DNA from 2 places in the Corynebacterium sp. H113 genome. Region 1 is predicted to be linked to the other one. Evidence: predicted binding sites of a transcription regulator. Region 1 holds the regulator's gene; the other holds the start of a gene.
What was found. Region 1 encodes LexA, which represses DNA repair genes until DNA is damaged. Its sites were predicted from a motif close to CGAACANNTGTTCG; they were not measured.
Positions count from the first base shown of each region.

Region 1 (4,214 bases):
ACAGCGTTTCCTACGTTGGTTGCCACCAAGGACGGTGTCGCAGTTAAGGTCATGCCAACGAAGGCACAGGCAGAAGCATCGTTGGTCACCGCATGCTTGACCATGTTGCTGCGGGACTGCACAGTGCATGTAAGTTCCATGGTGAAAGGGCTGCCTTTGCAACAGCGGGTTGCCGTGGATTCTTGGCCACACGGCGGAGCCGAAGGACTTGTCGAGGACTGTCGTGTCGCAGTTGTTCGTGATGCCATGATGACCAATGGTGGCCCCGTCCGAGATCCGAAGGACTACGAGAAGCTTCGCGATGCCGTAAAGCCCCTCGTCAATGCCGGTGTCCGACAGCTGGTTGTAGGAATGGCAGCAGCGTTGCCCCGCTATTACACGGTGGTACAGGAACTTAAAAAGTGGGAAGGACCAGCTGTTGACGATATGCGTCGCCAGTTGGAGTTCATGCTTCCTCAAGGTGCGGTAGCACGGCACGGCTGGACGCACTTGCGTCACTTGCCTCGGTACTTCGAAGCAATGGAGATCCGTATTCAAGATATGGATCGCGATCCTTATCGGGACGCCGACTTGGAAGATGAAGTCGCCGAGGTTCGGGCGCATCTGGAGAACAAACTGAAGCAATTGCCTGTTGCTCGCCAGAAGTCCGCTGCAGTTCGTGATATTGGGTGGATGGTTCAAGAACTCCGAGTGAGTCTGTTTGCCCAACGCCTAGGCACCGCCCGAACTGTGTCTACAACGAGGGTGAAAAAGGCAATAGATAAGCTCTAGTAATCGTGCTTGGGTCGATCCCTGTGTTCCCGGAGGTAGCGGATTTCGTTTTCGAAATCTTCGGCCGAACTGAAGGACTTGTAGACGGATGCGAAGCGTAAGTACCCGATTTCATCGAGGTCACGCAGTGGCTCAAGAATTGCGAGGCCAATATCATTGGAATCTACACGGGGAGTCCCTTTAGCTCGGAGAGCTTCTTCTACGTTTTGAGCAAGCTTCTTTAACTTGGACTCAGGCACGTCTCGCCCCTGACATGCACGCCGAACACCCTGAATGACCTTCTCGCGACTAAATTCTTCAGCGATACCGTCGCGTTTCACTACCATGAGTTGTGAGCGTTCCAGAGTCGAAAATCGCTTTCCACATGCTAAACACTCGCGTCGACGGCGAATGGTCATGCCGTCATCGATCAACCGGGAATCGATTACCTTGGTGTGGTCATGGTGACAGTATTGGCAATGCACGCTTTCATCTTACGTGCAGCAGATTCTTCTACCCCGCAGCCGTTGTCGCAGTAGCGCCGATAGAAATTACCGTGGCTGGCACAGGGGCTTCGTCAGGGGCGGTTGCAGAAGCGAGAGCTCCGAGCAGACCGGCTGCGCCAATCATCGCGGCTGCAACACCCATATTGGCGCGGCTCCTGCGAACACCACGCAAAGGACCCACGCCCGCACCACCCGAGGCAGCCGCTACCGGAGGCAGAACCGCACCTGATGCCCCTCCGATGTAGAACAAATCGTGGCCACCCCTTGGTCGCTGACGACGTGCCGCACGGTGACCCAACGGACGAACAGAAGTCCGCCCGTGCGTTCGAATAGCTCGACGTGACTCCTTCACGGCACGAGCACGCCGGGTGGCGCCAGAAAATGCCGGACGCGAAAAGTCGAGTTCGACAATGGACGTATTGCTCGAGGTCTGTACATCATTCCGGTATTCTGCAAGAAAAACAGTCATTGCTGAATCCTTCCTACTTTCCGTTCGAACAATAGTCGAACAACGATGCAACCATATGTTCGATTGCGTTCCTATGTTCGATTTATAGCACCCTTACCGGACAGTGTCTACAAAGTTTTCGAAAATACTCGAACAGTTGTGCCATATTTCGAACACGTCGTGTATTGTCGAGACCAAGGTGTGAGTTAGAAAACACAGGACAGTTCCTCGATTCCGACGTTGACTTGGATGGCTACGTGGGCGTCAACTTTGGCGCCAACGTGGACATCCAATGCGGTATCAAGAGCGGACAGCAGACTGGATGCAGAGTGGAGATAACAACATGGCAAGTAGCAAACCCGACATGAGTCCCCTTACCGAGCGGCAGCGACGCATTCTCACTTTCTTGAACGATGCGCTGACGTTGCGGGGTTATCCACCAAGCATTCGGGAGATCGGCGATGCAGTTGGCCTTAGTTCTACCTCGTCGGTGGCATACCAGCTGCGCGAGTTAGAAAAGAAGGGTTTCGTTCGGCGCGATGCCAATAAGCCTCGGGCAGTCGATGTTCGCAACCTCAATGACAAGCTTGATGGCATGGACAGCTCTTCGAAGCCGGGCCCACAGCCACGTCCTCAAATCCAGACTCCAGATCTGCCAGAGGATATTCCTGCACCGACGGTGGTTCCAATCGTTGGCCAGATTGCAGCCGGATCCCCTATCCTCGCCGAGCAGAATGTCGAAGATTACATGGCTTTGCCTGGAGAACTCACTGGATCGGGCGACCTGTATCTGCTGAAGGTCGTCGGCGACTCCATGATCGATGCGGGCATATTGGATGGCGACTGGGTGGTCGTCCGCTCTCAGAACGTGGCACAGCAGGGAGACTTTGTGGCCGCCATGTTTGACGACGAGGCGACGGTCAAAGAATGGCACGAGGATGCTGCCGGTAAGTGGCTGTTGCCTCATAACCGGGCATTCGAGCCACGTCGCGCAGAAGAAGCAACAATTCTTGGCAAGGTCGTGACTGTGCTTCGCAGTCTCTAAGTTTTCTCTGTTTGACCTGCTCCTAGCTACGTTCTTTAATCTATCAACTCACCCCGTTTATGCCCGTTTGAATTTTGTTGTGGGTTTTCATTGCCCTAAACACAATCAAACGGGCATACTTCTATTAGTACGGTTTTCGTAGCGTTTACCCCTAGTAAACGTGCACGGTCATGGCCAGATGGAGGCTCTCTCACATGTACGCAGAAGAACGACGCCGAAAAATTGCAGCGCTTACTGCGGTAGAAGGCCGTGTGACAGTCGCCGATTTGGCGCTGAGCTTTGACGTAACTGCCGAAACTATTCGCCGTGACCTCGCACAGCTTGACGCTGAAGGTGCGGTACACCGAGTCCACGGCGGAGCCGTCGCAACGAAGTCATTTCAGACGCTCGAGGTTTCAGTAGACGCGCGGAAGAACGCGCAGCGTGATGCTAAACAGTCGATTGCTCGAGCTGCGGTGGACTTTCTTCCACATTCCGGTGGTGGTGTTTTCCTCGATGCAGGCACGACTACCGAAGCTCTCGCAGAGCTTATGGCGCATGCTCCAGATGAGCGACAGTGGTCGGTGGTGACCAATTCCCTGCCCAACGCACTGACGCTAGCCGCCGCAAATTTCATTGAGCTTCAGTTGCTCGGGGGTCAGGTTCGAGTGATCACGCAGGCGGTGGTGGGTGATGCCGCGCTACGTACTCTCGCATTGATGCGCGCTGATGTTGCCTTTATCGGATCAAACGCCCTCACTGTGGATCATGGCCTATCTACTGCCGATCCGCAGGAAGCTGCAGTCAAAAGGGCAATGATTACTAACGCGCGGAAGGTCGTCGTTATGTGTGACTCCACGAAGTTGGGCCGGGATTTCTTGGTCAGCTTTGCTGGTTTGGATGACATTGATGTCGTCATTACCGATGATTCAGCTCCAGAGGCGTTCGTTCAGAATCTCCGAGATCACGGTGTGGAAGTAGTTATTGCCTGATGATCTTGACCCTTACTCTCAACCCGTCGATTGATCGAACGGCGCGAATCAACGCGCGTCTCGAACGCGGTGGGGTCTACCGCTTACCTATGCCAGATGATATGGCTGGCGGCAAAGGAATCAACGTTTCGGAAGCTCTCTTCCTGGCAGGTTATGACACCTGCGCGTTGTATCCGGCAGCTGCTCACGGTCGCTTTTCACGTTTGCTGGGGCTCGCTGGTATTCCTCACGAGGCAATTGATACAGGCAATGATGCACGCATCAACTACACGCTTGTCGAAGATGACGGCACCACCACGAAGTTGAATTCGCTGGGCATGACTATGACCAAGCACCAGCGTTATCAGGTATTCAATCGATTGGAAGTCCTCGCTCCTGCTGCTAGTTGGGTGGTACTTGCTGGGTCCCTGCCTCCTGGTGTCCCACGAGACTTTTATGTCGCGTGTCTGCGCCACATTTGGTCTGCCAATCCGAGTGCCAAAATTGCCATTGAC
Region 1 is NZ_JBBHKZ010000002.1:886,560-890,773, reverse strand. It holds gene hrpA (ATP-dependent RNA helicase HrpA) at 1-771, shown strand, start outside; gene nrdR (transcriptional regulator NrdR) at 768-1,235, opposite strand; gene WG938_RS05200 (hypothetical protein) at 1,264-1,725, opposite strand; gene lexA (transcriptional repressor LexA) at 2,069-2,749, shown strand; gene WG938_RS05190 (DeoR/GlpR family DNA-binding transcription regulator) at 2,944-3,720, shown strand; gene WG938_RS05185 (1-phosphofructokinase family hexose kinase) at 3,720-4,214, shown strand, end outside.

Region 2 (4,214 bases), on a different contig from region 1:
GGTGTGGTGCAGGGCGCTCAGTATGAGGATTTGCGTAGGCAGGCGGCGCGCGGTTTGGTGTCGCTGTCTGAGGAGTTCGAGACTGAGGGCAAGCTTGGTTTTCATGGTTATGGCATTGGTGGTGCCATTGAGAAGCAGCGCTTGGGTGAGATTTGTGGTTGGGTGACGGACGAGTTGCCGGAGGATCGCCCTCGCCACATGCTGGGCATTTCCGAGCCTGACGATATTTTCGCTGCCGTGGAAAATGGTGCGGACACGTTTGACTGTGTGGCGCCGACCCGTCTTGCTCGCCGTGGTGGCGTGTACACGCTTGATGGGCGTATGACTTTGACGAATGCTCGTTTCAAGACGGATTTCCGCCCGATCGACGCTGAGGTCGCGTCGTACACAACGCTGAATTTCTCGCGTGCGTATTTGCACCATTTGCTGAAGGCGAAGGAGTACCTGGCGGGCACGTTGTGCACGATTCACAACGTGTACTTCATGGTGTCGCTGGTGGACAACATTCGTCAGTCGATTATGGAAGACCGCTTCCACGAGTACCGAGATGAATTCCTCGGTCGCTATTACGCCAATGGTGGGCGAGCTACGGCGGAGAAGTAGCTGGTTGGGGCGCTGCGTCGGAGAACTCGGAGATTATCCATTCGACGAATCTTCGGCGGATTGTCGCGGTCTTTCTAGTGGCTCGCTGGTCGAAGGTTTGCCTCCCGATGCCCGCGAGCGGACCTGATGGGATGCTTCGGGCGGTGATTCCGTCATGTGATGCCCACGTTTCTGTGTGATCCGCGTGGCTGGTGACATCCCATAACTTGTGGGTCTTCAGATTGTGGTGCTTTCTGCAGAGGCAGTGCAGATTGCCTGTGTCAGTCGGGCCACCTTTGGCAGGATCGTCGTGGTTGTATGGCGCGATATGGTCTATGTCGCACTGTTGAGCAGGTACGTCGCATCCTGGAAACCTGCAGGTGCCATCACGGCCACGCACCCGTGCTAGCTGCGCGGCTGTTGGGCTGTATGACTGTGCACAACTGTCTCCGGACAGTCGGATATGAGTTGCGCGGTCAATCCATTCCTGCGTCGCGACATCGTTGAGCCAACCAGCGCCATCTAGGTAAGCAGGCCCACCGTTTTCGTGTCGGTACACGTTGATAACGACTTGAGCATCGACATTTCCGCGAACGATATGCATTAACGCGTCTGGGATCGTGCATTCACGGCCTTGGGCAATCTCCTGAGCTTTTACGACTTTGATTGCGGCGAAAAGCTCTGTCGCGCGGTCGCGTTCTAGGAGACCGCTAAGGAAACAATGCTGGCCATCTCCAGCATCTTCGCATGTCAGTGCCTCGGACGAAGGCGGCGGAACGGTGGTGCCATCGTTGCGTGCGCGATTGTCGTACTCAACGACGATGTCTCCGACTTTTCGAGCGAGAGTGCGAGGACCGATGAAACCTTGTTGATGACGACGAGGCTTGAGTAGATCGAGAATATGGCGTTCGATTCCAGGCATTTGGCCGTCCTCGATAGCGGCTGTGCCATTCGCAATAATGGACAAATAGCGCAGCGGAACGGCCTCAGAAGATTCCGCAAAGGCGGCCAGCTTTGGCATGCGGTTGAGCATCAACCCGACGTCGCAAAGCATGAGGCACTGACCGCGACTTAGACCCAGTCGAACCGAAAGCCGCGCTGCGTGATTCTCGACATCCGCGTGCAGCGCAGGTGTGCATGCGAGTGCAAGCTTGAAATCAGCGATGTTGGCAGCACGCGAAAGTGCAGATAGTGGATCGTCCGGGCGTTGATGTGACCAAGACGGTGAATCGTCGTAGCCGGTTGAGTTGAGCGGTGACATGGTTACTTCCCCCTAGAAACCAATGCATCCTTACACGTTTTATCGTACATGCTTTCGATAAGGTATGCAAATGTTTGTTCGAAACAGATGTGTCCACAGCCTTATGCGTCTGCACCCAGTGAACCGCAAACCCCCGCCCGCGATACCCAAAAGGTAGCCCCGGCGCTACTGTCACATCGCGAGCGCTGCTTTAACGTTGGATACATGATCACAGTTGACCGGCTGACGAAGAAGTACGGCGCCAAAACTGCCGTCGAGGACCTGAGTTTCACCGTTCCCGATGGCCTGGTGACCGGCTTCCTCGGGCCCAACGGTTCCGGCAAATCCACGACGATGCGCTGCATGCTGGGGTTGGACGCTCCGACCTCGGGGCAGGTGCTCTTTTCTGGAAGCTTTACGACGGGCACCTACGCCAAGCAGCCGTTTGCTGCGCTGCCTCACAAGATGAACGTCGCCGGGGCGATTTTGGATGCAAGCTGGTTTGCGCCGTCGAGAAGCGGTCGTAACCATCTGCGCGCGATCGCCCGGGGTGCCGGGATTTCCGACGCGCGAGTGGAGGAATGCCTGGATCTGGTCGGCATGACAGATGCCGGGAAGTACAAGGTCGGCGGGTATTCGTTGGGGATGAAGCAACGTCTGGGCGTTGCGACGGCACTGCTCGGGCGTCCTCAGCACCTCATTTTCGACGAACCCATTAACGGTCTTGATCCCGAGGGGGTGACGTGGATGCGTGACACGATTCGTCGGCAAGCTGCGGAGGGGCGCAGCGTGCTGGTGTCGTCACATCTGCTGTCGGAGATGCAGCTGACAGCGGACCGGGTCGTGGTGATTGGTCGCGGAAAATTGATCGGCGAGTACAGCATGGATGAGTTCCTAGCTGGGGGAATGGCCGTGGAGGTCGAAACTCCTCAGGTAGAAGAGTTTGCAGAGCTGGTTCGAGCGCTCGGCATGGGTATCCAAGAAGCAGCCACGCAGCCCACAAATGACTCGGCAAATACCTTCAGAGTTCCGGTGCCAACCGATGTCAATGAGGCTGAAATCCGTCGTCGTATCGCAGAAACCGCGATGGAACGAGGAATTGTGCTCACGCGGCTGACCACGAAGCGCGACAACTTAGAGCAGCGATTCCTCGCTGCAACGGCGGAGGCGCAGGAGTACTCGACAACAGCGATCGATACCACCATCGACACGGCAATCACCAAGGAGAACGGAAAGTACCATGCCTAGTCTTGTCAATGCGTTGAAGGCGGAGTCGACGAAGATGGTGAGCCTGCGTAGCACGTGGGTGTGGATGATCTTGCTGACCGGTTCTCTGTACGGTCCGCTGATTCTCGTTGGCCTGCTGGGCAAGAGTGGCACCCAAGTGGATTGGGAAATGCTTCTCGTCGGAGCGATGATTTTCTCGCTGATGGCGGTATCGTATGCGGGCTCGTCGATCGCCGCCGAATATTCGGAGAAGATGTACGCGCACGCCTTTCTTAGCCAAGACCGCAGGTCGTACTGGCTGATCGCACGCAGTTTATTGATTATTGTGTTCATCGCAATCAATGCGATCGTCGGTGGCTTTTTGGCCTGGGTAGTGGTCGCGGTGCTGCCGAAGCCGGAGTTCGTTGGTGGCGATATCACCCAAGTGTGGGCGCTGTCGATGATGACCTTGATGTTCTCCATCATTGCCATGTGGTGCGCGGTGTTGACGCGTAGTCGCGTTGTTGCAGTCGCGGTGCCATTGGTCTGGATGATTGTGGTGGAACAACTACTGTCCGCTGCAGCCGGGTCCGATATCGGACGCATGTTTTGGCTGGTGGGGCCAGGCACCCGCACTACTCAGATTGCTGGTGTGCTGGGTGGCCATGGCAACGACATGGAAGTTGGTTGGCACGCCATGCAGATCCAACCATTGTGGTTCAACGTGGCCGTAGTGCTGGCCTGGATTGGTGTCGCAATCGCGACGAGTTTCTTGGTGAATGCTCGCCGCGACGTGCGCTAACGACGTGCGCTAGTTCTATGCGTAATATCCTTCGCGACGCTTAACCCAGCCAATAACCTGGTACGTCACGGGCATCATCAATACCTCGACCGCTGTCTTCCAGAGGAAACCAACGATCACGTAGTTCACGAACGTGCCCCACGAGTCGATGCCAATCGCCGTCGCAGCGATGGAGCAGAAGATTACGGTATCTACAAGTTCACCAACGATTGTCGAGCCAAGCAGTCGAGCCCATAGCGCGCGCTCACCAGTCTTGCGTTTGATGGCCGTCAGCGACCAGGCATTCAACAGCTGGCCCACCACATAACCGGCCAGACCAGCCAAAACTAGCTGTGGCACCGTACCCAGTACGGCCTCAAATGCGGCCTGATTCTCGTAGAATTC
Region 2 is NZ_JBBHKZ010000001.1:200,421-204,634, forward strand. It holds gene WG938_RS00910 (tRNA guanosine(34) transglycosylase Tgt) at 1-603, shown strand, start outside; gene WG938_RS00915 (HNH endonuclease signature motif containing protein) at 587-1,843, opposite strand; gene WG938_RS00920 (ABC transporter ATP-binding protein) at 2,048-3,070, shown strand; gene WG938_RS00925 (ABC transporter permease) at 3,063-3,830, shown strand; gene WG938_RS00930 (queuosine precursor transporter) at 3,846-4,214, opposite strand, start outside.
Region 2: WG938_RS00915 (HNH endonuclease signature motif containing protein) is a predicted target of LexA. The motif match lies at 1,911-1,924, and genes of this name have one in related genera.